Regions from separate parts of the Streptomyces sp. JLYT201 genome, predicted to be linked through region 2. Evidence: riboswitches for the same ligand, from Rfam matches in the RefSeq annotation. Region 2 holds a riboswitch; each other region holds the start of a gene.
What was found. A riboswitch is a leader RNA that binds a small molecule or an ion and turns the genes downstream of it on or off. The one in region 2 is predicted to bind cyclic di-AMP.
Positions count from the first base shown of each region.

Region 1: linked by a shared signal. The riboswitch ahead of AC5WAM_RS24185 (transglycosylase family protein) and the one ahead of AC5WAM_RS11490 (M23 family metallopeptidase) in region 2 are both predicted to bind cyclic di-AMP.
Region 3: linked by a shared signal. The riboswitch ahead of AC5WAM_RS21840 (M23 family metallopeptidase) and the one ahead of AC5WAM_RS11490 (M23 family metallopeptidase) in region 2 are both predicted to bind cyclic di-AMP.
Region 4: linked by a shared signal. The riboswitch ahead of AC5WAM_RS16440 (C40 family peptidase) and the one ahead of AC5WAM_RS11490 (M23 family metallopeptidase) in region 2 are both predicted to bind cyclic di-AMP.

Region 1 covers NZ_CM182551.1:5,762,632-5,770,140, forward strand. Annotated here, with positions in the region: gene AC5WAM_RS24175 (cytochrome P450 family protein) at 1-1,248, shown strand, start outside; gene AC5WAM_RS24180 (LysM peptidoglycan-binding domain-containing protein) at 1,378-2,484, shown strand; cyclic di-AMP (ydaO/yuaA leader) riboswitch at 2,676-2,861, shown strand; gene AC5WAM_RS24185 (transglycosylase family protein) at 2,866-3,606, shown strand; gene eno (phosphopyruvate hydratase) at 3,874-5,154, shown strand; gene AC5WAM_RS24195 (FtsB family cell division protein) at 5,236-5,733, shown strand; gene AC5WAM_RS24200 (DUF501 domain-containing protein) at 5,764-6,285, shown strand; gene AC5WAM_RS24205 (Ppx/GppA phosphatase family protein) at 6,486-7,442, shown strand.
Region 2 covers NZ_CM182551.1:2,917,949-2,925,457, reverse strand. Annotated here, with positions in the region: gene AC5WAM_RS11505 (DNA gyrase/topoisomerase IV subunit A) at 1-793, opposite strand, end outside; gene AC5WAM_RS11500 (M16 family metallopeptidase) at 1,272-2,666, shown strand; gene AC5WAM_RS11495 (M16 family metallopeptidase) at 2,690-4,072, shown strand; cyclic di-AMP (ydaO/yuaA leader) riboswitch at 4,334-4,494, shown strand; gene AC5WAM_RS11490 (M23 family metallopeptidase) at 4,508-5,341, shown strand; gene AC5WAM_RS11485 (GntR family transcriptional regulator) at 5,630-6,301, shown strand; gene AC5WAM_RS11480 (HPr family phosphocarrier protein) at 6,695-6,976, opposite strand; gene AC5WAM_RS11475 (bifunctional acetate--CoA ligase family protein/GNAT family N-acetyltransferase) at 7,155-7,509, shown strand, end outside.
Region 3 covers NZ_CM182551.1:5,227,552-5,235,060, forward strand. Annotated here, with positions in the region: gene AC5WAM_RS21825 (alginate lyase family protein) at 1-837, shown strand, start outside; tRNA gene AC5WAM_RS21830 (tRNA-Met) at 907-980, shown strand; gene AC5WAM_RS21835 (PP2C family protein-serine/threonine phosphatase) at 1,258-2,367, shown strand; cyclic di-AMP (ydaO/yuaA leader) riboswitch at 2,599-2,767, shown strand; gene AC5WAM_RS21840 (M23 family metallopeptidase) at 2,780-3,922, shown strand; gene AC5WAM_RS21845 (aldo/keto reductase) at 4,170-5,114, shown strand; gene AC5WAM_RS21850 (PrsW family intramembrane metalloprotease) at 5,117-6,454, opposite strand; gene trmB (tRNA (guanosine(46)-N7)-methyltransferase TrmB) at 6,623-7,390, opposite strand; gene lhgO (L-2-hydroxyglutarate oxidase) at 7,450-7,509, opposite strand, start outside.
Region 4 covers NZ_CM182551.1:4,078,090-4,085,598, reverse strand. Annotated here, with positions in the region: gene AC5WAM_RS16450 (C40 family peptidase) at 1-421, opposite strand, end outside; gene AC5WAM_RS16445 (hypothetical protein) at 764-1,117, shown strand; gene AC5WAM_RS16440 (C40 family peptidase) at 1,210-2,502, opposite strand; cyclic di-AMP (ydaO/yuaA leader) riboswitch at 2,511-2,666, opposite strand; gene pcrA (DNA helicase PcrA) at 2,960-5,422, shown strand; gene AC5WAM_RS16430 (M23 family metallopeptidase) at 5,485-7,047, opposite strand; gene AC5WAM_RS16425 (esterase/lipase family protein) at 7,270-7,509, opposite strand, start outside.

The sequences.
Region 1 (7,509 bases), 2.8 Mb from region 2:
GAGTTCGCCAGCGACCCCTACCCCGCCTACGCCTGGCTCCGCGAGCACGCCCCGGTGACCAGGCGGCGCCTGCCGAGCGGCGTCGAGGCCTGGCTGGTCACCCGCTACGCGGACGCGCGCCAGGCCCTGGCCGACCAGCGGCTCAGCAAGAACCCGGCCCACCACGACGAGCCCGCGCACGCCAAGGGCAAGACCGGCATCCCGGGCGAGCGCAAGGCCGAGCTGATGACGCATCTGCTGAACATCGACCCGCCGGACCACACCCGGCTGCGTCGCCTGGTGTCGAAGGCGTTCACACCGCGTCGCGTGGCGGAGTTCGAGTCCCGGGTGCAGGAGCTGACGGACCAGCTCATCGACGGGTTCGCGGAGCGGGGCGAGGCCGACCTCATCCACGAGTTCGCGTTCCCGCTGCCGATCTACGCCATCTGCGACATGCTCGGCGTACCGCGCGAGGACCAGGACGACTTCCGGGACTGGGCCGGGATGATGATCCGGCACGGCGGGGGCCCGCGCGGCGGCGTGGCGCGCTCGGTGAAGAAGATGCGCGGCTACCTCGCCGAGCTCATCCACCGCAAGCGGGAGTCCCTCGCGGACGAGGGCGACGACGACCTGATCTCCGGGCTCATCCGCGCCTCCGACCACGGCGAGCACCTCACCGAGAACGAGGCCGCGGCGATGGCCTTCATCCTCCTCTTCGCCGGCTTCGAGACGACCGTGAACCTCATCGGGAACGGTACGTACGCCCTGCTCACCCACCCCGAGCAGCGGGCCCTCCTGGAGCGCTCCCTGGCCGCGGGCGACACCGGTCTCCTCGCCACGGGCCTGGAGGAACTCCTGCGCTACGACGGGCCCGTGGAGCTGGCCACCTGGCGGTTCGCCACCGAGCCGCTGCGCATCGGCGGCCAGGACATCGCCACGGGCGACCCGGTGCTCGTCGTGCTCGCCGCCGCCGACCGCGACCCCGACCGCTTCGCCGAGCCCGACCGCCTCGACCTCTCCCGCCGCGACAACCAGCACCTCGGCTACGGCCACGGCATCCACTACTGCCTCGGCGCCCCGCTCGCCCGCCTGGAGGGGCAGACCGCCCTCGCCACCCTGCTGCGCCGCCTGCCCGACCTGCAACTGGCCGCGGCCCCTGAGGAGTTGAGGTGGCGCGGGGGGCTCATCATGCGGGGCCTCAGGACGTTGCCGGTGCGTTTCACACCCGCCCCGCGGGTCACTCGTGCTGATGGGCCGTCAACAATGTGACTTTCGCGTGATCTCGGCTGAACCGACTTGTGACTGGCGTTCGAGTGCCGCTACGTTCACGACGGCCCGGCACCCGCGCGCTCGCGCGCTCGCGCCGCGCCCGACCTGTCGTCCACGAAAGGCACCTGCATGCTCTCCGGCCAAGGCCGTCACCGTCGCCCCCGCCAGGTCCCGGCGATCCTCGTCACGGCGGGCGTCACCGGATCCGCCATCGCCATCCCGCTCCTCGGTGCGTCGAGCGCGAGCGCGGCGGACGCCGAGACGTGGGACAAGGTCGCGGAGTGCGAGAGCGGCGGCGCGTGGAGCGCCAAGGGCAGCGGCTACTACGGCGGCCTCCAGCTCACCCAGGACACCTGGGAGCGGTACGGCGGCCTGTCCTACGCGCCGAGCGCCGACCAGGCGAGCCGCTCCCAGCAGATCCACGTCGCCGAGAACGTGCTCGCCGACCGGGGCCCCGACGCCTGGCCGAACTGCGCCCCGGCCGCCGGCCTGACGAAGGGCGGCGAGGCCGCCGACGTCGACCCGGGCCTGCCGACGTCCCCGCCGCGCCCCGCGGACTCCGAGGGGTCCGCGACGTCCGGCAAGGACGAGGGCAAGGAGAAGGACAAGGACAAGAAGGGCGCGGGCGAGGAGAAGGACGCGAAGGGCGAGCGCGCGGGCGCCGCCACGGACGCGGACGGCTCCGGGAAGGCCGAGAGGCCCGGCGGTTCCGCCGGCGCGCGAGACAAGAGTCACGAAGCGGACAGCCGGGACGGCGGCGCCGACCGCGCCGAGGCGGGCGAGAAGAGCGACGGGCGCGGCGGCAAGCACCGCAAGCCCGCCGCCGACGGCTCCGACAAGTCCGGTGCGCACGACAGCGCTTCGCCGCGGGAGTCCGACAGCGCCGGGCCCGGCTCGGACGACGCGTCCCGGGACGGCACCTCCGGCCGCCACCGCGGCGACCGCGCCGACGAGAACGCCCCGTCCGGCGACACCGGCCCCGGGCGCCACGCCTCGCGCGGCGACGCGCGGGACGTCCCCGCCGCCGGGCGCGCCGCGGGCACGTACACGGTCCGCTCCGGCGACAACCTCTCGGCGATCGCCGACAGCCACGACCTTGACGGCGGCTGGACGGATCTGTACGCGGGCAACAAGAAGACCGTCGGCTCCGACCCGGACCTCATCCTCCCCGGTCAGCGGCTCGAACTGGGGGCCGAGGACAAGGAAGTGACGGAGGGGAAGCCGGGCGGGAAGTAGGCCGAAAGCCCGGCAGTTCGCGATGAATGTCCGGTTTAAAGACGGTGAGAGGCAAGTGAGAGATGGGTCTCAGAAGCCCTGATCGTCTTTGAAATTCGGCTGATTGCCTGACTACGGTCATGACCGCTCGCCACAGCGGGCCCCGCCGGTCGGTACGCCGAATCCTGCCAACGGCCGGACGGGAACAGTCGTCGCTTCGAGCGCCGAAGGCAGGAGCGGGGGACCCAAGGTAAGTGCCGGGCCCGGACGTTGAGCGGTCGCCAGACCGCGGGACGTACGGACACGGCTAGGGGTGAAGTCGCGCGCTAGGACGTGCGGCCGGGCACTCACCCGCCCGAACCCGACAGCTCACCTCGCAGGCGTCGGTGAGGGGATCACTTCATGCTGCGTTCCGGCAAGGGCAAGCACCGTCGTCCGACCAAGCTCGACAAGGCCACCCGCGCCGCCACCGTCGTCGGTGTCACCGGTGCCGCTGTCGCCGCCCCGCTGATGGCGGCCGGCACGGCCAACGCCGCCACTCCCGCCGAGTGGGACCGCGTCGCCGCGTGCGAGTCCGGCGGCAACTGGTCCATCAACACCGGCAACGGCTACTACGGCGGCGTCCAGTTCTCCGCCTCCACCTGGGCGGCGTACGGCGGCACCAAGTACGCGCCGACCGCCGACAAGGCCTCCAAGGCCCAGCAGATCGAGATCGCCGAGAAGGTCCTCGCGGGCCAGGGCAAGGGCGCGTGGCCGAAGTGCGGCGTGGGCCTGTCCGGCTCCCCGTACACCGGCGGCGGCTCCTCCGGCGGTGGCCAGCAGCAGCCGCAGCAGCAGAACAAGCCGCGGCCGCAGCAGCAGGCCCAGCCGCAGCAGCAGGCCGCTCCCAAGCCGCAGCCGCAGCCGCAGCACCAGCCGCAGCAGGCCGCCCCGCAGGTCGAGAAGAAGACCGTCCAGACCCCGACCGGCAAGGTCGTGAAGAAGGGCGACGGCGAGTACAAGGTCGAGTCCGGCGACACCCTGTCCAAGATCGCCCAGGAGCACGACGTCAAGGGCGGCTGGCAGAAGCTGTACCAGCTGAACGACGACATCGTCTCCGACGCCGACTTCATCTACCCGGGCCAGCAGCTGCACCTCAGCTGACCCGCCCCGGCCCCGGCAGCGCCCGGAGCCGCCCCGTCCCCATGGGCTACCGCCCCGGTGCGCGTCCCCCCGCCGCACCGGGGCGGTACCTTTTTGTCCGGTAGTTTGTTTGCTGAGGGAACTATCCGCGTTCGGTCCGTCGGTCCGTCCATGTGCTGGGCGGTCGGATGGCCGATGCCCCGGAGCCGGTTAGGCTCGTGTCGCAGGGGCCAGCGCGGCCCCTAGTACCCCCGCGTACCCCGCGTCACATCCCATAAGGAGATGCTCGTGCCGTCCATCGACGTCGTCGTAGCCCGGGAAATCCTGGACTCCCGAGGCAATCCCACGGTCGAGGTCGAGGTCGGCCTCGACGACGGCTCCACCGGCCGTGCGGCCGTCCCGTCCGGCGCCTCCACCGGCGCCTTCGAGGCCATCGAACTCCGTGACGGAGACGCCAACCGCTACGGCGGCAAGGGCGTGGAGAAGGCCGTCCTCGCCGTCATCGAGCAGATCGGCCCGGAGCTCGTCGGCTACGACGCCACCGAGCAGCGCCTGATCGACCAGGCCATGTTCGACCTGGACGCCACGGACAACAAGGGCTCCCTCGGCGCCAACGCCATCCTCGGCGTCTCCCTCGCCGTGGCCCACGCCGCCTCCGAGGCCTCCGACCTGCCGCTCTTCCGCTACCTGGGCGGCCCGAACGCGCACCTGCTGCCGGTGCCGATGATGAACATCCTGAACGGCGGATCCCACGCGGACTCCAACGTCGACATCCAGGAGTTCATGATCGCCCCGATCGGCGCTGAGTCCTTCTCCGAGGCCCTGCGCTGGGGCGCCGAGGTCTACCACACGCTGAAGAAGGTCCTGAAGAACAAGGGCCTGTCCACCGGCCTCGGCGACGAGGGCGGCTTCGCGCCGAACCTGGAGTCCAACCGCGCCGCCCTCGACCTCATCGTCGAGGCCATCAAGCAGGCCGGTTACGTCCCGGGCGAGCAGATCGCGCTGGCGCTCGACGTCGCCGCGTCCGAGTTCTACAAGGACGGCTCCTACGAGTTCGAGGGCAAGTCCCGCTCGGCCGCCGAGATGACCGACTACTACGCCGAGCTGGTCTCCGCGTACCCGCTGGTCTCCATCGAGGACCCGCTGTACGAGGACGACTGGGACGGCTGGAAGATCATCACCGAGAAGCTGGGCGACAAGGTCCAGATCGTCGGCGACGACCTCTTCGTCACCAACCCCGAGCGCCTCCAGCGCGGCATCGACGAGGACGCCGCCAACGCGCTGCTCGTCAAGGTCAACCAGATCGGCTCGCTGACCGAGACCCTGGACGCCGTCGAGCTGGCCCAGCGCAACGGCTTCAAGTGCATGATGTCCCACCGCTCCGGCGAGACCGAGGACGTCACCATCGCCGACCTCGCCGTCGCGGTGAACTGCGGCCAGATCAAGACCGGCGCCCCGGCCCGCTCGGACCGCGTCGCCAAGTACAACCAGCTCCTGCGCATCGAGGAGATCCTCGACGACGCCGCGGTGTACGCCGGCCGCAGCGCGTTCCCGCGCTTCAAGGGCTGAGGCCTAGCCAGTCGTACGTACGTCCCCGTACTCGGTCCCGTACCGTGTGCGGGGACGTACGCACGTAGTGGGGAGGCGGACATGGCAGTGCGGAACCGCGACCGGTTCTCCACCGCGACGCGGCTCAAGCTGCTCGGCGAGCAGACCGCGGAGCGCGTCTACCGCTCCCAGACCAAGCGCCAGGCCCGCCGCTCGCGGCTCACCGGGCGCGCGGCGCTGCTCGTCCTCGTGGTGTGCTCGCTGGTGGTCGCGCTCGCCTACCCGATACGGCAGTACGTCTCGCAGCGCGCCGAGATCGCCGAGCAGCGGCAGAAGCAGGCCGAGCACCGCGAGAACGTCGAGCGCCTGCGCGACGAGAAGGCCCGCTGGCAGGACGACGCCTACGCCGAGCAGCGCATCCGCGACCGGCTGCACTACGTGATGCCCGGCGAGACCGGCTTCACGGTGATCGACCCCCAGGCCGCCGACCGCCACCGCCCCGACGGGGGCGGCACCGACCGGCCCTGGTACTCCAACGTCTGGGACGGCATCGACAAGGCGGACGGCTCCGGCGCCGCGGGCCGTCCCGACGACAACTGATCCGACCCTCGCACCCACCGAAAGACAGGCATGGAAACGCCCCCGCCCCAGACCGAGTCCACCGCGCCCACGGACGCCGACATCGCCGCGTTCCAGGAGCAGCTGGGCCGCCCGCCGCGCGGCCTGCGGGCCATCGCCCACCGCTGCCCCTGCGGCAACCCGGACGTGGTCGAGACGGCCCCCCGTCTGGAGGACGGCACGCCGTTCCCGACGACGTTCTATCTGTCGTGCCCGCGCGCGGCCTCCGCGATCGGCACGCTGGAGGCGAACGGCGTGATGAAGGAGATGACGGAGCGGCTCGCGACCGACCCGGAGCTCGCCGCCGCGTACCGCGCGGCGCACGAGGACTACATCGCCCGGCGCGACTCCATCGAGGTCCTGGAGGGCTTTCCCTCGGCCGGCGGCATGCCGGACCGCGTGAAGTGCCTGCACGTCCTGGTCGCCCACTCCCTGGCCGCGGGCCCCGGCGTGAACCCCCTGGGCGACGAGGCCATCGCCATGCTCCCGGAGTGGTGGCGCAAGGGCCCGTGCGTTTCTCCTGCCGAGGGCTGAGCAGGTACCCGGACCCGCCGCTACCGCGGCGGGATCGCCCCCCACCCGCCCACCCGCAAGCCCCAGCTGTGCGAGGACCGGCCCCGACGCGGAGCGCCTGATCGTCCGTCTTCCCGGTGTGGGCCATCGTTCCGCAGGGCGGAACGGGTGGGCACAGCCCCCCGCTGCCCCCTACCCGTCAACGCAAAGGAGCACCCAGCGTGACCCGCGTGGCCGCCATCGACTGTGGCACGAACTCGATCCGCCTCCTCGTCGCGGACGCGGACCCGCGGACCGGCGAGCTCGTCGACCTCGACCGCCGCATGCAGATCGTCCGCCTCGGTCAGGGTGTGGACAAGACGGGCCGCCTGGCCCCCGAGGCCCTGGAGCGGACCTTCGCGGCCTGCCGCGAGTACGCCGCCGTCATCAAGGAGCACGGCGCGCAGCGCACCCGCTTCGTGGCGACCTCCGCGTCGCGCGACGCGGAGAACCGCGAGGAGTTCGTCCGCGGCGTCCTGGACATCCTCGGCGTCGAGCCGGAGGTGATCAGCGGCGACCAGGAGGCGGAGTTCTCCTTCACGGGCGCCACCAAGGAGCTGACGGGCCGCGCCGACCTGGAGACGCCCTACCTCGTCGTGGACATCGGCGGCGGCTCCACGGAGTTCGTCGTGGGCGACGGCAGCGTCCGGGCGGCCCGCTCCGTGGACGTCGGCTGCGTGCGCATGACCGAGCGGCACTTCGTGCGCGACGGCGCCGTCACCGACCCGCCGACCGCCGAGCAGCTCGCCGCCGTCCGCGCGGACATCGCCGCGGCGCTCGACCTGGCCGAGGAGACAGTCCCGCTGCGCGAGGCGCGGACCCTGGTGGGGCTCGCGGGCTCGGTCACCACGGTGGCCGGGATCGCGCTCGGCCTCGACGCGTACGAGTCCGCCGCGATCCACCACTCGCGCATCTCGTACGAGCAGGTCAAGGCCATCGTGGAGCGGCTCGCGCAGTCGACGCACGCCGAGCGCGCGGCGATCCCCGTGATGCACCCGGGCCGGGTCGACGTGATCGCGGCGGGCGCCCTCGTGCTGCTCTCGATCATGGAGCGGGTCGGTGCCCGCGAGGTGGTCGTGAGCGAACACGACATCCTGGACGGCATCGCCTGGAAGGTGGCGGAGGAGCTCGGCGCGTAGCCCCGCGCGGGTCTCCTCGGCGGGGCCCGGTGGATCATCGCTTGAGCGGGGCGGATGTCGTTTGAGC
Region 2 (7,509 bases):
CGGTCACGGCCTCCACGGCGACCGTCGCGCGCATCTTGAAGGTGCCGCGCCCCGTCTCGTACGCGTCCCGGATGCCGGACAGGCCGACGATCCGGCCGCCGGTGGGCAGGTCGGGGCCCGGGATGTGCTTCATGAGCGTCTCGAGGTCGGCGCCCGGGTACTTGATGAGGTGCCGGGCGGCCGCGATGACCTCGCTCAGATTGTGCGGCGGCATGTTCGTCGCCATGCCTACGGCGATGCCGGACGAGCCGTTCACCAAGAGGTTCGGATACGCCGCCGGGAGGGCTACCGGCTCCTTCTCCTGGCCGTCGTAGTTCGGCGTGAAGTCGACCGTGTCCTCTTCGATCGACTCCGTCATGAGGGACGTGGCGTCCGCCATGCGGCATTCCGTGTACCGCATCGCGGCGGGCGGGTCGTCGTTCCCCAGGGAGCCGAAGTTCCCGTGGCCGTCGACCATGGGCAGGCGCATGGAGAACGGCTGCGCCATGCGGACCAGCGCGTCGTAGATGGACGCGTCGCCGTGCGGGTGCAGCTTGCCCATGACCTCGCCGACGACGCGGGCACACTTCACATAGCCGCGCTCCGGGCGCAGGCCCATCTCGTTCATCTGATAGACGATGCGGCGCTGCACCGGCTTCATGCCGTCGCGGGCGTCGGGCAGGGCGCGGGAGTAGATGACCGAGTAGGCGTACTCGAGGAAGGAGCCCTGCATCTCGTCGACGACGTCGATGTCGAGGATCTTCTCCTCGAACGAGTCGTCGGGCGGTGGGGTCTTCGTGCTGCGGCGGGCCATCGCTGCTGCGGCTCCTTCACCAACAAGTGCGGGATCTGACGCCGACCATTGTGGACCGTCCCACTGACAACCCCGACCACGACCCGGGCCCACCCGCGCGGCGACCAGGCGGTCAGCGGCGTGGCGCGGGCACGCCCCGGCCGCGCGGCACCCCCGTTCCACGCCGCGAACCGGGGCGGAACCGCAGGCGGAGCCAGGGCGGGGCCGGGGGCAGGACCGGTGCGGAACCGGAGTCAGGACCGGTGCGGAACCGGGGTCGGTACCGGTGCGGAGCCGGGGGCGGAGCCGCGCGGCGCCGGGACCCGCCGCGGGCCCCGGCGCACCGCACACGCCCACGCACGCCCCGCCGCGATCACGCCCACGGCGAACACCGACGACCCGGAGCGCGGAACGGGAACTTCGCCAGGGGTCTGCGGGCTTGCATACAGTGGCAGGACCGGCAAAAGCTATTGAGGATTCAGCGATCGAAGGGACGTACATGCCCATGGGTCACACGGCCACAGCCGCGGCAGGCTCCGGCGGTCTGGCAGCGACCGAGCACCGCCTTGCCAACGGCCTGCGCGTGGTGCTCTCCGAGGACCACCTGACCCCGGTCGCCGCGGTGTGCCTCTGGTACGACGTGGGCTCGCGCCACGAAGTCAAGGGGCGCACCGGTCTGGCTCACCTCTTCGAGCACCTGATGTTCCAGGGCTCGCAGCAGGTGCACGGCAACGGTCACTTCGAACTGGTGCAGGGCGCCGGCGGCTCGTTGAACGGCACCACCAGCTTCGAGCGCACCAACTACTTCGAGACCATGCCCGCGCACCAGCTGGAGCTCGCCCTGTGGCTGGAGGCGGACCGGATGGGCTCCCTCCTGGCGGCACTCGACGAGGAGTCCATGGAGAACCAGCGCGACGTGGTGAAGAACGAACGCCGCCAGCGCTACGACAACGTCCCCTACGGCACGGCCTTCGAGAAGCTCACCGCCCTGTCGTACCCGGAGGGCCACCCCTACCACCACACCCCGATCGGCTCCATGGCCGACCTGGACGCGGCCACCCTCGAGGACGCCCGGAACTTCTTCCGCACGTACTACGCGCCGAACAACGCGGTCCTGTCCGTGGTCGGCGACATCGACCCGGAGCAGACGCTCGCCTGGGTCGAGAAGTACTTCGGGTCCATCCCCGGGCACGACGGCAAGCAGCCGCCGCGCGACGGCTCGCTGCCCGAGCGCATCGGCGAGGAGCTGCGCGAGGTCGTCGAGGAGGACGTCCCGGCCCGCGCCCTGATGGCCGCCTACCGCCTGCCCCAGGACGGCACGCGCGCGTGCGACGCGGCCGACCTGGCCCTGACGGTGCTCGGCAGCGGCGAGTCCTCCCGGCTCTACAACCGCCTGGTGCGCCGCGACCGCACCGCGGTGACCGCCGGGTTCGGCCTGCTGCGGCTCGCCGGGGCGCCCTCGCTCGGCTGGCTCGACGTGAAGACCTCGGGCGACGTGGAGGTCCCCGTCATCGAGGCCGCCGTCGACGAGGAGCTCGCCCGGTTCGCCGAGGAGGGCCCGACCCCGGAGGAAATGGAACGGGCCCAGGCCCAGTTGGAGCGCGAGTGGCTCGACCGTCTCGGCACGGTCGCGGGCCGCGCGGACGAGCTGTGCCGGTTCGCCGTGCTCTTCGGTGACCCGCAGCTCGCCCTCACCGCGGTCCAGCGCGTCCTCGACATCACCGCGGCCGAGGTCCAGGAGGTCGCCAAGGCGCGCCTGCGCCCCGACAACCGCGCGGTCCTGGTGTACGAGCCGGTGGCCGCCGCGGAGGACGCCGACGGCGCGGACGGCACGGCCGCCGAGACCCAGCAGGAAGCCGCCGAGACCCAGCAGGAAGAGGAGGCGGCGAAGTGAGCGAGGCTGAGACGTCTGTGAAGATGCAGTTCCACCCGCAGCCCCAGGCGGGCACGGCCAAGCCCTGGGCCTTCCCGGCCCCCGAGCGCGGCGCCCTGGCCAATGGCCTGACGGTGCTGCGCTGCCACCGCCCCGGCCAGCAGCTCGTCGCCGTCGAGGTCCACCTCGACGCGCCCCTGGACGCCGAGCCGCAGGGCCTGGACGGCGTGTCCACGATCATGGCGCGGGCGTTCTCCGAAGGCACCGACAAGCACTCCGCCGAGGAGTTCGCCGCCGAGCTGGACCGCTGCGGCGCCACGCTGGACGCGCACGCCGACCACCCCGGCGTCCGGCTCTCCCTCGAAGTGCCCGTCTCCCGCCTGGCGAAGGGCCTGGGCCTGCTGGCCGACGCGCTGCGCGCGCCCGCCTTCGAGGACGGCGAGATCGAGCGCCTCGTCCGCAACCGCCTGGACGAGATCCCGCACGAGACCGCCAACCCCGCGCGCCGCGCCGCCAAGGAGCTGGCCAAGCAGCTCTTCCCGGCCACCTCGCGCATGTCGCGCCCGCGCCAGGGCACCGAGGAGACGGTCACCGCCATCGACTCCGCGGCCGTACGCGCCTTCTACGAGAAGCACGTGCGCCCCGCCACGGCCACCGCCGTCGTGGTCGGCGACCTCACGGGCACGGACCTCGACGCCGTCCTCGCCGACACCCTCGGCGCCTGGACGGGCGGGTCGGCGGAGCCGCACGTGATGTCCCAGGTGACCGCCGACGACACCGGCCGCGTCGTCATCGTGGACCGCCCCGGCGCCGTCCAGACGCAGCTCCTCATCGGCCGCGTGGGCGCGGACCGGCACGACATCGTCTGGCCGGCGCAGGTCCTCGGGACGTACTGCCTGGGCGGCACCCTCACCTCGCGCCTGGACCGCGTCCTGCGCGAGGAGAAGGGGTACACGTACGGCGTGCGCGCCTTCAGCCAGGTGCTGCGCTCCGCGGCCCCGCGGTCCCCGGAGGGCGCCCCGGGCGTCGCCATGCTGGCCATCAGCGGCTCCGTGGACACGCCGAACACGGGCCCGGCGCTCGACGACCTGTGGAAGGTCCTGCGCACCCTCGCCGCCGAGGGCCTCACGGACGCCGAGCGCGACGTCGCCGTGCAGAACCTGGTGGGCGTGGCCCCGCTGAAGTACGAGACGGCCGCCGCCGTCGCCGCGACGCTCGCCGACCAGGTGGAGCAGGAACTGCCGGACGACTTCCAGGCGACCCTGTACCGGCAGTTGGCCGGGACGGGCACGGTGGAGGCCACCGCGGCCGTCGTGAGCGCGTTCCCGAGTGACCGTCTGGTGACGGTGCTCGTCGGTGACGCCGCACAGATCGAGGAGCCCGTCAGGGCCCTCGGCATCGGCGAAGTGACGGTTGTCACCGGCTGATTGCGGCACACACGCCGTGAAGCGGCCCCACCGGGCCGCAAGGGGCAAACCGGAATGAACGCCGCGTAACCCAAGGGACCCCGGAGGCGCAGGAAGCCTCCGGGGTCCCGGCATGCCGCCATATGTCCGAATTGACATGGAGGTTGGGTGTCTGCCGTGTGGCGTGCGCTACAAAAGGCGGGATCCGTTTGTCGATTGAAAGATGAGACGTTTAGCGTCAGTGCGGCTGTACGTCACGCAGTACGCCGCGCCCGCGGCACCGCACAGTCATCGCCGAGTCCCCGTACGGCGCGAGCCAGGGGAGCCGGGGACCCACACGTCCCTGGGGTGAATCGGTCCCCTTGCCGCGAGGCGAGGAGTCCGTAGGAGACCTTCCTGCTCCGAACCCGTCAGCTAACCCGGTAGGCGAGAAGGAAGGAAAGGACCAGCCGCTTCATGGCGCTCATCCGCCCGACCGGCAAGCACCGCCGTCCGAGCCGCATCACGCGCACCACCGCCAGCGCCGCGGGCGTCGCCGCCCTCACCACCACCGGTGTCATCTCGGGCCTGGCCGCTCCGGCCCTCGCCGCCGACGGCTCCGCGGACCACGCGAGCACCGGCCTCACGCAGGCCATCGCCATCAACGACACGCTGGCCGACGAGATCGACGCCCAGGCCGCCGCCCAGAAGCAGGCCGCCAACGACGCCGCCGCCCAGAAGAAGGCGGAAGAGGCGGCGCGGCAGAAGGCCGCCGAGCAGAAGCGCAAGGCCGAGGCCGCCGCGAAGGAGAAGGCCGAGAAGGAGGCCGAGGCCAAGGCGGCGAAGGAGGCCAAGGAGCGGGCCCGCGAGCGCGCCGCCCGTGACGCCGAGCGCAAGCGCCTGAACGCCTACGTGGCCCCGGTCGCCGGCTCCTACGTCTCCACCTCCTACAAGGCCGGCGGCGGCATGTGGTCCTCCGGCAGCCACACCGGCATCGACTTCCACGCCGCGTCCGGCACCTCGGTGCAGGCGGTCGGCGCGGGCACCGTCGTCGAGGCGGGCTGGGGCGGCGCCTACGGCAACAACGTCGTGATCAAGATGAACGACGGCACGTACACCCAGTACGGCCACATGTCGTCCCTCAGCGTCACCGTCGGCCAGGCCGTCACCCCCGGTCAGCAGATCGGCCTCTCCGGCTCCACCGGCAACTCCTCCGGGCCGCACCTGCACTTCGAGGCCCGCACCGGCGCCGAGTACGGCTCGGACATCGATCCGATCGCCTACCTGCGCTCCCACGGCGTGGCCGTCTGACGCATCGACGGCGCGAGCGCCCCGCGCCCGCGCACGTCCCGAAAGCCCCGGCTCACCGAGCCGGGGCTTTCGGCATCGGGGCACGGCTCGGGCCCTAAGCGTCCACGACCGGTAAGCGTGCCGCCGCGCACACCTTTGGCCAAAAGATATCCATGGATTCCGGTGCCCCATCGGAAAATGCGGCCATCTGCAATAGAGTCCGTCCTGGCAGCGTCCATGGAGTCGTCGCACCGGCGTCTTCAACGCGTCGCGCGACGCGTTTCGCGGGCATTAAAGCGGAGGTCCGTCATGCGCATTCCCGCGCACTCGGTCTGCACGGCCATCCGGGACGACATCGTCTCCGGTGTCTACGAACGCGGCACGCGGCTCACCGAAGAACTCCTCGCCCGCCGCTACGGCGTCTCGCGCGTCCCCGTGCGCGAGGCCCTGCGCACCCTGGAGGCCGAGGGCTTCGTCGTCACCCGCAGGCACGCGGGCGCCTGCGTCGCCGAGCCGACCGAGCAGGACGCCGCCGACCTCCTGGAGGTCCGTACGCTCCTGGAGCCGCTGGCGGCCGCCCGCGCGGCCCAGCGCCGCACCGAAGCCCATCTGAAGGTCCTGCGCGGCCTCGTGCGGCTCGGCCAGGAGCGGGCCCGGCGCGGCGGCGAGGACCTGCGCGCGCTCGACGGCTGGTTCCACGAGACGCTCACCCAGGCCTCCGGCAGCCCCGGCCTCATCGCCCTGCTCACCCAACTGCGCCACAAGGTCGCCTGGATGTACGTGGCGGACGCGCAGGCCGCGGCCACGGACCTGTGGGCCGGTCACGCCGCGGTCGTCGACGCGGTCGCCCGCCAGGACGCCGACCGGGCCCGCGCGCTCACGCTCCTGCACGCCGAGCGCACGGCGTCCGCGTACCGACCGCGCGCCGGGCGCGTGAGGGGTTCGCAACGCGCCGTCAACAAAGTAGGCGTACGGAATTAACAGGCACCCCGTACACAGGACTAACGAGAACCTCGTACACAGGATTAACAGGAGCCTCGTACACGGGGTCCGTATCCTGTACGCGGGACTCGGCCATGGGACTCGTATGCGGGGCTCATATGCGGAGTGCACGCACCCGAAGTGCGCGTATGCGCCCTCATACGCCGCGTTGTGAAAGCCCGGCAGGCGCGCGTGGGAATTCCCCGCCGGATTTACCGGCCGGGGGTGCCGCCTTTGTGCCACCGGTGGTGCGCCACCGGCTCGTGAATTCACCCAAGGCGTTCGCCGGGCGGGACTCCGCACGGGCGCGCCTCGGGGGCGCCCCGAAAACACGACGGAGCCGCGTGGCCACCCAGTGGCTCACGCGGCTCCGGCACGCTGTGTCCGACCGTGTCAGACGGTCTCCGGGAGCTCCTCGAGGCCCTCGGAGACGAGCTTCGCCAGCCGGTCCAGGGCGGCGTCCGCACCCTCGGCGTCCGAAGCGAGCACGATCTCCTCGCCGCCCTGCGCGCCCAGGCCGAGCACCGCGAGCATCGAGGCCGCGTTGACGGGGTTGCCGTCGGCCTTGGCGATCGTCACGGGGACGCCCGAGGCCGTGGCCGCACGGACGAAGATGGAGGCGGGCCGGGCGTGGAGGCCCTCGGCCCAGCCGACGTTGACGCGGCGCTCAGCCATGTGTTGCTGCCCTTCCAGGTGTCTCACACTTGTCTAGACCAGTGTCTCATGCCGACCCGAGTGCTCCCGCAGGACCGGCGGAGCGCTGCCCCACGGGCCGCGTCCCGCCACCCGAGCGCCTTCGACCCCTCCTACATTGCCCCGGGCCCGGCGCCCGCGCGACCCGTACCCTGGCCCCATGCAGACCCCGGCGGACGGCTCAGCACACACCTCGTCGGACAGCGCCGCGCACGCTCCGGCGTACGGCACGGCGCCCGCTGCCCCGCTCGCGCCCGTGCCCGCCGCCCCGCAGGCCCCCGCGGCCGACGCCGCCTCCGCCCCGGCAACGGGCGCGGACCAGCACCCCTACCCCTCCCACTGGGAGGCCGACGTGGTGCTGCGCGACGGCGGCACCGCCCGCATCCGGCCCATCACGGCCGCCGACGCCGACCGTCTGGTCAGTTTCTTCGAGCAGGTCTCGGACGAGTCGAAGTACTACCGCTTCTTCGCGCCCTACCCCCGCCTGTCCGCCAAGGACGTGCACCGCTTCACGC
Region 3 (7,509 bases), 2.3 Mb from region 2:
GTCACCGGCGACCGCGCCCACGCCGAGAAGGCCATCGCGATCATGGACGCCTGGGCCCGGGTCGTCACCCGGCACACGGAGGCCAACGCGGGGCTCCAGACCGCCTGGGCCGCCACCTCCTGGGCGCGCGCGGCCGAGGCCGTGCGCTACACCTACGACGGCTGGGCCGACGGCGACCTGCTGCGCTTCGAGCGGATGCTCCGCACCGCCTATCTGCCCCAGGTCGTGGCCGGTTCGGTCGAGTCCAACGGCAACTGGGACCTCGTCATGGCCGACGCCGTCATCGGCATGGCGGTGTTCCTCGACGACCACGCGGCCTTCGAGGAGGCGGTGCGCCACTTCCGCGGCCGTGTGCCCGCGTACTTCTATCTGAAGTCCGACGGGCCGCTGCCCGTGGCGCCCCGGGGCAGCGACCTCGACACGGCGGCCGAGCTGAGCCGCTACTGGTTCGGGCAGAAGAGGTTCGCCGACGGGCTCGCGCAGGAGACCTGCCGCAACTTCAAGCACGCCGGGTACTCCCTGGCCGCCACCGCCCACATCGCCGAGACGGCCTGGCACCAAGGCGTCGACCTGTACGCCGAGGTCAAGGACCGGCTGCGGGCCGCGTTCGAGTTCCACTCCGGCTACCAGCTCGGCGCCACCGCGCCCGGCTGGCTGTGCGGCGGCAGGCTCCAGCGCGACCTCGGGCCCGACACGGAGGTCGGCCTGAACCATCTGCGCGGCCGCCTCGGCATGGACCTGCCGAACACCCGGAAGCTCACCCTGGAGCGGCGCCCGGAGGGCACCGACGACCTGTTCGTGGCCTGGGAGACGCTCACGCACGCGGAGAACACCTGAGGCGCGGAGGGCACCTCGGGTACCAGTTCGCGTTCTGTGCCCCTGATGGCGTACTGTTGGGTTCACCGACGCGGGGTGGAGCAGCTCGGTAGCTCGCTGGGCTCATAACCCAGAGGTCGCAGGTTCAAATCCTGTCCCCGCTACTGAAGAGCCGAAGGCCCGGAATCCCCAGGGATTCCGGGCCTTCGGCGTTCCCGGGCGCCGCCAGGAGGCGCACGCCGTCCGCGCGGGCAGGCGCGCCACCGCCCCGCGCCAGGGCGCACGCTGCCCGCCGGATCACCCACTCGGAGCACGCCGGGTCGCCCCCGGGCCGCAACGCGGGAAGCCTTGGGCCGATGCGGCGGGTCTGCGGCGGGAGTCGAGCGGTGGTTGCTTTGGGCGGTGGGGGCCTCCGTGCCGGTGCCGGTCCGGGGACGTGCCATGGGCGCTGAGGGCCGGGCGCCGCGGCGCGAGCGGGCCCTCACCCGTGTGCTGCCCCCGCTCCTGATCGTCTTCGGGGTCGCCTTCGACGCGCTCACGCCGCCCCAGTTCACCGCGTCCCCGCTGTTCGCCGCCGCGCCCCTGATCGCGGCCCCGTTCTTCTCGCTCGGCACCACCGTGGCGACGGCCGCCGTGTCCTGCGCCGCCGTGCTCGCCCTGCGCATCGACAACCACTCGGGCGTGGACGTGGAGGTCGTCACCTCGTTCGTCACCATGCTGACCGTCGGTGCCCTCGCCGTCGTGATCAACCGCGTCGTCCGCCGCGGCGACGCCCGCCTCGCCTCCGCCCGCTCCATCGCCGAGGCCGCGCAGCGGGCCGTCCTGCCGCAGCCGGACCCGCGCATCGGCGGCCTGGACGTCGCCGCCCGGTACGAGGCCGCGCAGGCCGACGCCTTCATCGGCGGCGACCTGTACGCGGTGCAGGACACCCCGCACGGCGTCCGGCTGATCGTCGGCGACGTACGCGGCAAGGGCATGGGCGCGGTGGCCGCCGTCGCCGTCGTCATCGGCGCCTTCCGCGAGGCGGCCGAGCAGGAGGCCACCCTGGAAGCCGTGGCGCAGCGCCTGGAACGCGCCCTGGCGCGCGAGGGCACGCGGCGCGACGGGCTCGACGCCTTCGAAGGGTTCACCACGGCGGTCCTCGCGGAGATCCCGCACGGCGGCGGCAGCGTGCGCCTGGTCAACCGCGGCCACCCCGAGCCGCTGCTGCTGCGCGCCGACGGGCACCTGCGCGTGCTCTCGCCCGCCGAACCCGCGCTGCCGCTCGGCATGGGCGACCTCGGCGCCTGGCCCGACCGCGCGGACGAGACCGACTTCCCGCCCGGATCCACGCTGCTGCTCCACACCGACGGGCTCAGCGAGGCCCGGGACGCGCGGGGCGCCTTCTACGACCCCGCGGCCCGGCTCGGCGGCCGCGTCTTCTCGGGCGCGGACGCCCCCGACGCGCTCCTGTCCACGCTCGTCGCCGAGGTCCTGGACCACACCGGCGGCGGCGCCACCGACGACATGGCGCTCCTCGCCGTACGACGACCCGTCACGCCGCGTGACTGAACGGAGTCCCAGCGCACTGCAACTGACGACCCGTCATCCGCGAGTGAAGATCGATTTCGCTGCGCAGCGTCATGACGCGCGCTCAACTCGCCCTATTCCCAACCTTGATGTCCCGTTGTGTTTGTGGCGTAAGCGTTAACGATCAACTCGAACAGCTTGGAATACCGCCCCGCTGTCTATTAACGTTCGATAACGCAGCGCGGTCGTCCCAGCCGTCACACCCGGCGGCTCCGCGCGCACGCGCCTAATCCCGCAAGGGAGCCGGGGAACCACCATCTTGGGGTGAATCGGACGCCTCTCGCGCACGCGGACCCGTATCCGCCGTGCACGAGCAGCGGCCGTAGGAGACCTTCCTGCTCCGAACCCGTCAGCTAACCCGGTAGGCGAGAAGGAAGGAAAGGAGTGCGCCCCCGTGGCGTCCAACCGGCCTGCCCCAGAAGCGCTCTGCATACCCCACGGCGGTCTCATCGAGGGCGCCGACGGCGGCGAAGGACCCGGGGGACACACCGGGCACGCCGACCACGCCGAGGCCTCCGCGCCCGCCGGGTACGCCGGTTACGCCGCCCAGGAGCCCCCGGCCTCCTGGGAGGAGTGGAACCCCACCGCGGAGACCGTCCGCCCCGTGCGCGGCAAGCACCGCATCCACAAGAAGGGCGGCGGCGGCCTCGCCCGCAGCTCCACCGTCCTCGGCGTCGGCGTCATCGCCGCCGTCGGCGCGGGCGGCATCGCCACCGCGCAGGGCGGCAAGCCGCCCGTCTCCATCGCCCTGCCGGACCTCGCGTCCGTCGCGGACTCGCTGCCCGGCGTCGGCGCCCTGGTCGACGGCGACGACACCGCCGCACCGGCCACCGCCGCGGCCGCGGCGCCGCTCAGCTCCGCGGGCGTCACCGGCGCCGACGCCGAGCGGGGCACCACGGACGCGGGGGAGGCCCTGCGGGCCCGCATCCTCCAGCAGGCCGAGAACCAGCACCGCCAGGCGGACGACGCGCAGCGCAGGCAGGCCCAGGACGCGGCCGTGGCCAGGGCCGCCGCGACCGCCACGGCCCAGCAGGGCAAGGCGGCGGCCGAGGCCAAGGCGAAGGCCGCGGAGGAGAAGCGGAAGAAGGCGGAGGCGGCCCGCAAGAAGCGCGAGGCCGAGCGCCTCGCGAAGCTCGCCAAGAGCTTCACGCTCCCCGTCTCCTCGTACGTGCTGACCTCGCACTTCGGTGACTCCGGCTCCATGTGGTCCTCCGGCAGCCACACCGGCCTCGACTTCGCGGGAGCCAGCGGCACCCCCCTCAAGGCCGTCCACTCCGGCACCATCACGGAGGCCGGCTGGGCGCGCGCGTACGGCTACCGCACGGTCCTGAAGCTCGATGACGGCACCGAGATCTGGTACTGCCACCAGTCCTCGCTCTCCGTCAGCGTGGGCCAGAAGGTCAGCACCGGCGACGTCATCGGCCGCATGGGCGGCACGGGCAACGTCACCGGGGTCCACCTCCACCTGGAGGTCAGGACGGGCGGCGCGGCCATCGACCCGCTGTCCTGGCTGCGCGGCAAGGGCCTGACGCCCTGATCCCGCCCGCGGCCAGCTGACGGCTGAGCGCCGACCGCTTGGCCGCCGGCCGCTGACCGCGAAGGGCCCTCAGACTCCGGCGGCCCTGGCGACGACCCCCCGACGCCAGGGCCGCCGGTTCCCCGTTGCGCGGGCCTCCCCGGCCGGGTTGGGCCTCCCCGGCCGGGTTCCACATGCTGGAATCCATTGTCTGGAATCCGCCGTCCGCCGCCGGAATTCCCGACTTCGCAAGGGTGTTGGCGCCGGTATGACCACTCTTCGCCCTCTGGGATCGTCCGACCTCGAAGTCTTCCCGCTCGCCCTCGGCGGCAACGTCTTCGGCTGGACCGCTGACCAGGACCAGTCCTTCGCCGTCCTCGACGCCTACGCCGCCGCGGGCGGCAACTTCATAGACACCGCGGACGCCTACACGTTCTGGGTGCCCGGCAACAAGGGCGGCGAGTCCGAGACCGTCCTCGGGCGGTGGATGGCCGAGCGCGGCAACCGCGACGACGTCGTGGTCGCCACCAAGGTCGGCGCGCTGCCCGAGTACAAGGGCCTGTCCGCGAGCACCATCAAGGCCGCCGCCGAGGAGTCGCTGCGCCGCCTCGGCACCGACTACATCGACCTGTACTACACGCACTACGACGACCCGTCCGTGCCCGTCGAGGAGTTCATCACCGCCCTCGACGAACTGGTGCGGTCCGGCAAGGTGCGCGCGATCGCCGCGTCGAACATCACCGCCGAGCGCCTCCAGGAGTCCCTCGACTTCTCCGACCGCGAGGGCCTGGTGCGGTACGTGGCGCTCCAGCCGCACTACAACCTCGTCTCGCGCGACACCTACGAGGGCCCCCTCCAGGAGATCGCGTCGCGCTCCGGGCTCGCCGCCGTCCCGTACTTCGGCCTCGCCGCGGGCTTCCTGACCGGCAAGTACCGCCCGGGCACGCAGGTCGACAGCGCCCGGGCCGAGAAGGCGGGCGAGTATCTGGCCACCGAGCGCGGCCGCCGCGTCCTCACGGCCCTCGACGAGGTGGCCGAGGCCCATGACGCGCAGGTCGCCACCGTCGCCCTCGCCTGGCTCGCCGCGCAGCCCACCGTGGCGGCGCCGATCGCCTCGGCCCGCACCCTGGAGCAGCTTCCGGCGCTCCTCGCGGTGGGCGACCTGGAGCTGACCGAGGCCGAGCTCGCGGCCCTCACGGCGGCCTCCGCCTGACGTCAGGGCCGATAGGGGTTGTGGCACGGGGGAAGCACCGGGCCGTACGCCCCGACGGGCCCGTACGCGGCGTGCGGCAGCGGCACCAGGACCGGGGCCGTCGCCCGCGCCGCGTACCCGAGCGCGGGCGCGGCCACGGCCCTGCGCTCCCACAGGGCCTGGAGGAGCTCCCGCTCCCGCGCGACGAAGTCGGCGCCCGCCCTGCCGTGCCGGGCGCGGTGGCGCAGGAGCGCGAGGGCCGTCGCGCAGGTCTCGTACTCGACGACGGTGCGGCCCGCGGGCTTGCCCAGGTGGAAGGCCGCGTAGTCACGGGCGAGCGCGCGGGCCGGCAGGGAGCCGAGCGCGTGGGGCTCGGGCGCGGTGAGCCAGCCCGCGGCCACGTACACGGGCAGCTCGTCGCGCACGAGGCGCAGCTCGCGCCGGCGCAGCCAGACGGCCAGCCAGGTGAGCAGCCCGAAGACCGGCAGCATGAAGGTCGCGTAGACGACGAAGAAGCCGTACTCGCCGAAGCCCGCGGAGCCGTTCCAGAAGGCGTGCAGGCCCATCGCGAGGAGCAGCCCGGCGCACGGCAGCAGCGTGCGCCGGGCGGTGTGGTGCTCGGCGGTCACGGCGGCGGTGCCGAAGCCGATGCCGGTGAGCACGGTGAAGAGCGGATGCGCGAACGGTGACATGACAACGCGGACGAAGAAGGTCGCGGCGGTCACCGAGGCGAGGCCGCTCTCGCCGCTGAGCTGGTCGGTGCCGAAGGCGTTGCCGAGGTAGAGGATGTTCTCGGTGAACGCGAAGCCGGTGGCGGTGACGCCCGCTATCACGAACCCGTCGACGACCCCGGTGAAGTCGGCTCTGCGGAACAGGAAGACGAGCAGGACGGCCGCCGCCTTCGCCGTCTCCTCGACGACGGGGGCTATGACGGTCGCGCCCAGGGTGTCCGCGCTGGTCGGGTCGGCCGTCGCGGTGGCTATCCAGCGGGTCGCGAAGCTGTTCGCCATGATCGCGATCAGTGCGGCCGCGCAGGCGCCCCAGGAGAAGGCGAACAGCAGGTTCCGCCAGGGCCCCGGCGCCACCCGGTCCAGCCAGCGGAACGCGGCGATCAGCAGCGGCACGGGGAGCGTGGCGAGGCCGAGCCCCACCAGGAAGCCCTCGGTGCCGGTCTGCTCGCGCACCAGGGCGAGGATCACCAGGCCGGAGAGGGCCAGCAGGATGACGAGGCCCGTCGCCCGGATGGCCCCGCGCTGCCACCAGCGCGGACGCCGGGGCCCGGCTGCCCCGGCGGACGCGTCGGACCCGGCGGGCCCGCCGGGCGGCGTCGGGTGGCTCGGGAGTGCGGGGCTGGTGGCCACGGATCGACCCTAACGAGGGTTGCGGCGGGCCGCGACGGTGCCTCGGCGACGACGGGCGGCGGAGCCGACGGTGCCTCGGCTGGGGCGGGCCGCGGAGCCGGCGGCGACCCCCGGCCAGGCGGGCCGCGGGGTCGGCGGTGGCCCGGCCCCCGCGGCCCGCGGAGCGCCTCAGTCCTGGGCGAGCGTGGCGGCGCGGCGGAACAGCAGGTCGTTCACGACGTGTCCCTTCCGCAGGCCCTGGCCCTCGAAGCGGGTCTGCGGCCGGAAGTCGGGCCGGGGCGCGTACCCACCGTCCGCCTGGGTGTTCTCGAAGTCGGGGTGCGCGCCGAGCACTTCCAGCATGTGCTCCGCGTACGGCTCCCAGTCCGTGGCGCAGTGCAGCACCGCGCCGGGCTTGAGCCGGGGCGCGAGCAGCGTCAGGAAGTCCGGCTGGATCAGGCGCCGCTTGTTGTGGCGGGCCTTGGGCCAGGGGTCGGGGAAGTACACGCGCGCGCCGTCCAGGCTCTCCGGGGCGAGCATCTCCCGGAGCAGGATCACGGCGTCGCCGTTGGCGACCCGGATGTTGGACAGGCCGTTCCGCTCCGCGAGATTCAGCAGGTTGCCCTGGCCGGGGGTGTGCACGTCCACGGCGAGGATGTTGGTGTCCGGGTCCGCGGCCGCCATCTGCGCGGTGGCCTCGCCCATGCCGAAGCCGATCTCCAGGACGACGGGCGCCTCGGAGCCGAACAGCTCCTGGAGGTCGAGCACCTTGGCGCCGTCGATGTCGAAGCCCCACTTCGGCCACAGCCGCTGCAGGGCGTCGCCCTGCGCGGTGGTGACCCGGCTGCGGCGCGGCGTGAAGCTGCGGATCCGCCGCTCGAACCGGCCGCCGGAGGGGTCGGGCACGGGACCTTCGGGGAAACGGGGGGCGCCCTTCGGGCGGGAGTTCTCAGACACAGTGCCGTCGATTTTAGTGCGGCGGGACCGGACGGGGGCGCCCCGAGCCGCCGGTCGGGTCAGCGCAGCGCGGCGAGGACCCGGCGGGCCACCTCCCGGCCGATGGGCAGCGAGGCGGT
Region 4 (7,509 bases), 1.2 Mb from region 2:
CCGCGTGGTCGGCGCGGGTGGCCCGGTCGAGGAAGGCGTCCGGGTCGGCGGAGAGCGCGAGCTGGACGGACGGGTCGACGGCTCCGGCGCGGTACTGGGCGGTGGCCAGTGAGCCCAGGCCCTGGCGCGCCGAGTTGAGCCGCTCCGTCTTGCGGGCGGCCTCGTCGCGCAGGTCCCGCAGGGTCTCCTCGGCCCGGTCGGCCTTCTCCTTGGCGCCGTTGTACTTCTCGGTGGCGACCTCGGCCTCGCGGTAGAGCCGGTCGACCTTGGCTCGCACCTCGCCGAGGGAGAGCCGTGGTTCGGCGTGCCCGGTGCCCTCGAAGGCGGTCGCCGTGGCGGCCGACGCGAGGGCGAGAGTGGCGGCGGTACGGGCCGTATGGCCGCTGAGCGAGCGCTGCTTCGGCTTGCGGTGCTGTGCCACGGAGGCTTCACGTCCTTCCACAGTGGCCAGGTCCGGGTACGGGTCCGGCGGCGCCGCGCACAGGGGGAACGGGGCGCCGCCGGACTTCTCGGCGGTGATGTCCGGCTGCCGTCCCTGGTCCGGACGACGGTGGGGAGCCGGTCACCGGTCATGGACGCTAAACCTCGCCGTCACCGGGTCGTGACCTGTTGTGCGGAAGTGGCGCCCGCGGCCCGCTCGTGACCGGGCGCGACCGCTCCGGCGGCCGGTCGGCGCCCGCTTCACCCGTTCCTGTGACCGATGTGGTGTTTGTGGTCCACCTGCCTGGAGGGGGGTGATACGGGCCCGGTTAGGCTCCGCCCCATGGACGTACTCATCCATCTCTTCGTCGGCCTGCACATCATCGGCATCGCCTCGCTCCTGGGCGGCTTCCTGACCCAGATGAAGGCGATGGGTGACGGCACGGCCCGCTTCAGCCCCCCGATGCTGCACGGCGCGCTCACCATGCTGATCACGGGCGTGGCCCTGGTCGGCCTGAACCAGGCCGACGACAACGAGGTCAACAACCTCAAGATCGGCATCAAGATGGCGGTCCTCGTCGTGATCCTCGGGCTCGTGTACCTGAAGCGCGACGAGGAGAAGGTCGACAAGGCGATGTTCGGCGCGGTCGGCGCGCTGACGACGGCGAACATCTTCATCGCCGTCCTGTGGACGTAACCGCCCGCTGCCCACGTTTTCGGCCCTCTCCGTAGAAGAGCGACACCTCTACGGAGAGGGCCGAAAACGTGTCGCCCTCCTACGGAGACGGGTCAGGCGGGCCGGACCACGCTGTGGATCGGCATGTAGTAGATCGACTCGACGCGTACGTTCGCGCCCGGCTTGGGGGCGTGGATCATCTTGCCGTTGCCTATGTAGATCCCTACGTGGCTGATGTCGTCGTAGAAGAAGACCAGGTCACCGCGTTTGGCGCTGGACGTGGACACCGTCGTGCCGACCTTCACCTGGTCCCAGGTGGTGCGGGGCAGCGAGATTCCGGCGGTCTTCCACGCGGCCTGCGTGAGCCCGGAGCAGTCGTAGGAGCCGGGGCCCGTGGCGCCCCATACGTAGGGCTTGCCGATCTGCTTCTCGGCGAAGCCGATCACCTTCTCGGCCTTCGCGGCGTACCCGCCGTCCGTGTTCCCGGAACCCGAACCCGAACCAGAACCGGAACCCGAACCGGAATCAGAGTCGGATCCCGTGCCCGATCCCGAGCCGGTGCCGGTGCCGGTGCCGGTGCCGGACCCGGTGTCGGCGCCCGACCCGGCTCCCGTCCCCGAGCCGCCGCCGGAGCCCTGCTCCCGCTCCTTCCGGGCCTCCTCGGCCTTCCGCTTGCGCTCCTCCTCCGCCTGCTCGCGCGCCAGCTCGGCGGCCTTGCGCCGAGCCGCCTCCTCCTTCCGCTTCTCGATCGCGGCGAGCCGCGCCTTCTCCTCGGCGGTCAGCTTCGACAGGAGGGTGCGGGCCTCGCCGAGCTTGCTCTGGACGGTCCGCTTGCTCGCCTTCAGCTCGTCACGGGAGTCACTGAGCGTCTTCAGGCTCTTCGCGGCCTTCGCGCGCTGCTTGGTGGCCGCCACCTGCTGGGTCTGGTAGTCGTCGACGGCCTTCTTCTGGCGGTGGGTGAGCCGGTCCGCGAGGTGGTTCTGGTCGAAGAAGCCCTTCGGGTCGTCGGCGAGCATCAGGGCGGCGGTCTCGGAGACGGCGCCGGTGCGGTACTGGGCGGCCGCGAAGGAGCCGAGCTGCCGACGGGCCTCGTTCAGGTCGTCCGTGCGCTCGGCGACGTCGTCCAGGAGCTTGTCGACGTGCTTGCGCTGCTTGTCGGTGCGTTCCTTGGCCGAGTTGTACTTCTGGGTGGCCACGCCCGCCTGGTGGTAGAGGTCGTCGACCTTCTTCTGCACCTCTTCGAGACTCGGTTCGGCGGGCCTGGTGGGCTTCGCGGGGGCGGACGGTGCCGCGTTCGCGCTCTGTGACAAGAGCGCTACGGAGGTCAGCGCGGCCGTCGTGATGCCGAGTGCGGGGGCGCTGCGTGCCAGGGGGGAGCGGGTGCGCGGCTTGCGGTGCGACGCCAAGGGAGGCGACTCCTTCCGTGGACCGCCTACCGGGTTAGCTGTCGGGTTCGGGCGGTTCGGAAGGGCTGCCCTACCGGCCCGTGCGAGGCGCAGCGGGACGGATTCACCCCAGGATCATGGTGGGTCCCCGGCTCCGGACACGTCGGGATCGGCGCGCGTCGGACTCGGCGGAGGCCGCGCGGCCCGGCGTGGTTCGCCGGTTTGGGGGGACGTGCGGCCCGCGGAGCACGCTAGCCAACTCCTGTGGCGCGGGGGAAGATTGATGTTCGATATGCCCGATACGTTTTCGTGACTTTCCGCACCCCCGTGCCCTCCCCGGCGCCGCCGCGACGCGGCTCACCTGCGGCGTGGCCCGGCGTGACCGTCCGGTGGCACCCCGTGGACGGCGCCGGGCGGCCGCGGTGGTGGCCGGAACCCGGGGTGGTTTGTCAGTGGGGCCGCCTAGACTCGGGAGGCGATGAGCAGCCTCTTTGACGACAGCTTCCTGGCGGACCTCAAGCCCTCGCAGGGCGCTGAGGAGGAGCCCCCGCCGCCGCCCGAGGACAGCGCTCCGGAGCCGATTCCGGACGACCTGTTCGACGGGAAGTTCGACGCGCCCGCACCCCGGGACGGGTACTACCGGGACGGCGCCCCCCGTCCGGCCCTCGACCCGGCGGCGCTCCTCGACGGGCTGAACGAGAATCAGCGCGCGGCCGTCGTGCACGCGGGATCCCCCCTGCTCATCGTCGCGGGCGCGGGCTCCGGCAAGACCCGCGTACTGACCCACCGCATCGCGTACCTGCTCGCCGAGCGCGGGGTGCACCCCGGCCAGATCCTCGCGATCACGTTCACGAACAAGGCCGCGGGCGAGATGAAGGAGCGCGTCGAGCAGCTCGTCGGCCCGCGCGCGGGCGCGATGTGGGTGTCGACGTTCCACAGCGCGTGCGTGCGCATCCTGCGCCGCGAGTACAAGAAGCTGGGCTTCACGTCCTCGTTCTCGATCTACGACGCCGCGGACTCCAAGCGCCTGATGGCCCTGGTCTGCCGGGACCTGGACCTGGATCCGAAGAAGTTCCCGCCGAAGTCCTTCAGCGCCAAGATCTCGAACCTGAAGAACGAGCTGATCGACGAGGAGGACTTCGCCGCCCAGGCCGCCGACGGCTTCGAGAAGACCCTCGCCCAGGCGTACGCGATGTACCAGTCGCGCCTCCGCGAGGCCAACGCCCTGGACTTCGACGACCTGATCATGACGACGGTGCACCTCCTGCGCGCCTTCCCGGACGTCGCCGAGCACTACCGCCGCCGCTTCCGGCACGTCATGGTCGACGAGTACCAGGACACGAACCACGCGCAGTACGCGCTGGTGCGCGAGCTGGTCGGCCCCGCTCCGGCGGAGGGCGAGGAAGGCGAGGCGCCCGGCGAGCTGTGCGTGGTCGGTGACGCCGACCAGTCCATCTACGCCTTCCGCGGCGCCACGATCCGCAACATCCTCCAGTTCGAGGAGGACTACGCGGACGCCACCACGATCCTCCTGGAGCAGAACTACCGCTCCACGCAGACGATCCTCAGCGCCGCCAACGCGGTCATCGAGCGCAACGAGAGCCGCCGCCCCAAGAACCTGTGGACGAACGCGGGCGCGGGCGCCGGCATCACCGGCTACGTCGCCGACACCGAGCACGACGAGGCGCAGTTCGTCGCCGACGAGATCGACCGCCTCACGGACGCGGGCGACGCGAAGGCCGGCGACGTGGCGATCTTCTACCGGACGAACGCGCAGTCGCGTGTCTTCGAAGAGATCTTCATCCGCGTCGGCCTGCCCTACAAGGTCGTCGGCGGCGTCCGCTTCTACGAGCGCAAGGAAGTCCGCGACGTCCTGGCCTACCTGCGGGTCCTCGCCAACCCGGAGGACGGCGTACCGATGCGCCGCATTCTGAACGTGCCGAAGCGCGGCATCGGCGACCGCGCCGAAGCCATGATCGACGCGCTCGCGCAGCGCGAGAAGATCTCCTTCCCGCAGGCCCTGCGCCGCGTGGACGAGGCGTACGGCATGGCGGCCCGCTCGGTGAACGCCGTCAAGCGGTTCAACGCCCTCATGGAGGAGCTGCGCACCGTCGTCGAGTCGGGCGCGGGCCCGGCGGTCGTCCTGGAGGCTGTGCTCGAACGGACCGGGTACCTGGCCGAGTTGCAGTCCTCCACGGACCCGCAGGACGAGACGCGCATCGAGAACCTCCAGGAACTGGCCGCCGTGGCCCTGGAGTTCGAGCAGGAGCGCCAGGAGGGCGAAGCGGGGTCGCTGTCCGACTTCCTGGAGCGGGTGGCGCTCGTCGCCGACTCCGACCAGATCCCCGACGAGGAGGACGACGGCTCGGGCGTCATCACGCTGATGACGCTGCACACCGCCAAGGGCCTCGAATTCCCCGTCGTGTTCCTGACGGGCATGGAGGACGGCGTGTTCCCGCACATGCGCGCCCTCGGCCAGACCAAGGAGCTGGAGGAGGAGCGCCGCCTCGCGTACGTCGGCATCACGCGCGCGCGGGAGCGGCTCTACCTCACGCGGTCCTCGATGCGCAGCGCCTGGGGCCAGCCTTCGTACAACCCGCCGTCGCGCTTCCTGGAGGAGATCCCGGCGGCTCACCTGGAGTGGAAGCGGACGGGTTCCGTCGGCGCACCCGCCTCGTCGGGGCCCGCCGGGGGAGTGGCGTCCTCGCTGTCGTCGTCGCGCTCGCGCGCGGGGGGCGCGCAGGGCTTTGCCACGCGCCGGGCGGCGGAGAAGCCGGTGGTCTCGCTCGCCGTGGGCGACCGCGTCACGCACGACCAGTTCGGCCTCGGCACGGTGGTCGGTGTGAAGGGCAGTGGGGCGAACGCCGAGGCGACGGTGGACTTCGGCGGGGAGAAGCCGAAGCGCCTGCTGCTGCGGTACGCGCCGGTCGAGAAGCTCTGAGCGACTCTTCGTGGAGGGGTCCCGGCCGCCTCCACGAAGAGGGCGGCGGTGCTCGCGTCCGCCTACGTCGGGTCCAGGCCGTGGCTGCGCAGCCACGGCAGGGGGTCTATCGCCGAGCCGCCGCCGGGGCGCACCTCGAAGTGCAGATGGGGGCCGGTGGAGTTGCCGGAGTTCCCGGAGAAGGCGATGGTGTCGCCCGCCTTCACGGGGCCGTTGGAGATCTTGTGCGTGGAGAGGTGGCAGTACCACGTCTCCGTGCCGTCCTTGGCGGTCACGATCGCCATGTTTCCGTAGGCGCTGTTCCACTTCGTGGAGACGACTCCGTCGGTCGCGGCCATCACGGGCGTGCCGTACGACACCGGGAAGTCGATGCCGGAGTGCTGCGACATCCAGTTGATGCCCGCCTGGCCGTAGTACGCGCTCAGGCCGTGCTGGGCGACGGGGAGCGCGAACTTCGGGCGCAGCCGCTCCTTGCGCGCGGCCTCGGCGACCGCCTTCCTGTGCGCGGCGTCCTTGGCGGCCTTGAGGTCAATACGTTCCTGCGTACGGCTCGCGCGGTCGGCGAAGTCGCCCGCGTCGGCCGAGAGGTTGGCCAGCTGGGTGTCGAGCTTGTTGTTCGCGGCGGACGGCTGCACGGACGCGGTGTCCGGGGCGGAGGCCGCCCGCGTCTCCTTGGTGTCGTCGTCGCCTCCGCTGAGGCCGCCCACCGAGGCGGCGGCCACTCCCGCGACGCCCATCACACATGCCGACGGCACGGCGACGGTGAGCAGCGCGGAACGCTTGGCGGGGGAGCGGCGCGACCGGGTGCGGGTGCGCGGGGCGGCGGCGCGCGCGGAGCGAGGGCGCTCGGCGGGGGCGTGCTCGCCGAGGTTCGCATCCGCTTCGATGCCGCCGGGTGCGTCGCCGGGCGTGTCGTCGGCCGTGAACTCGTGCTCGCCGGTGGCCGGTTGGCCGTACCCGTCGGACAGGGAGTCGCCGTTCTCGTAGGCGTCGCCCGCGTCGGGGGCTGCCGCGGCGGTCCCGTCCGTGGCCTCGGCGCCGTACGTCTCGGGTGTCGCGCCGTACGGCTCGTGGCCGCCGTCCGCGTTCCAGGCGGTGGCGTCGTACGCGCCGGTGTCGAAGACCTGGGTGGCCCACTGGCCGGTCTGCTGGGCGTCGGCCCAGGTGCCGACGTCCCAGGTGGCGGTGGCGTCGGGGCCCGGCTGTGACGGGATGTCCGCGAGCTGCTGATACCCGCCGGTGTCCCACATGCCCGTGGTGTCGTGGCTGCCCGTGTCGTACGGGGAGAGGCCCTGCGGGGCGCTGAACCCGTCGTGACCCAGGGGCTGGCGGCCCGTGGTGGCCCACTGGCCGGTGTCGTAGGCCTGGCCGGGGAGCTCGCCGAAGAGCGGGTCGGAGGGGAAGCCTCCGCCGACCGCGAATCCGGAGCCGGAAGTGTCGAAGACGCCCGTGCCGTCATAGCCACCTGGGGCGTTGAACCCGGTGGCGGCGAAGGTGCCGGTGGCGTAGCCGTCGTACCCGTAGCCGACGTGCTGCGCGCTCTGGTCGTAGGAACCGTAGGGAGCGTAGTCGGCGTCGGGTGCCGGGGCCGGAGTGGGGGTCCCCGGCGGGTGACGGTCGTTCACCAACTTCTCTTTCGCCTCGACAGCATGGGGGCTGGCAGCGCAGTGCCGCGACTGTACCCGGCGGTATGCGGGCGCGACAATCTTCGGCAGGTTCCGCGTTCGCAGGAAACGGGCATTCGGCCGCCTTTCGGCGGACTGTGGGCACAGGCTTGGCCTTGCGTTCGAGGAATGTTCGAGGTCATTCGAGGTCAGGGGCCTTCGCGGCGTGCGGCTCTGGGACCGTCAGGCCGTCAGTCCGTCGGTCGACGCCGGGGTGTCGGCGGCCGGGGCCGCGAGGTCGAGCGCCTGCCGGATCGCCGAGGCGACGGCGGGGTGCACCGGCAGGGCGAGGTGCCCGATGCCGGAGACGCGGACGTTCTGCGCGCTCAGGTCGGGGTGGTCGACGCAGGCCGTCTCGACCGGGTCCATCACCTGGTCCAGCTCGCTCCAGAAGCTCACGAACTGCGTACGGCAGCCCGGCGC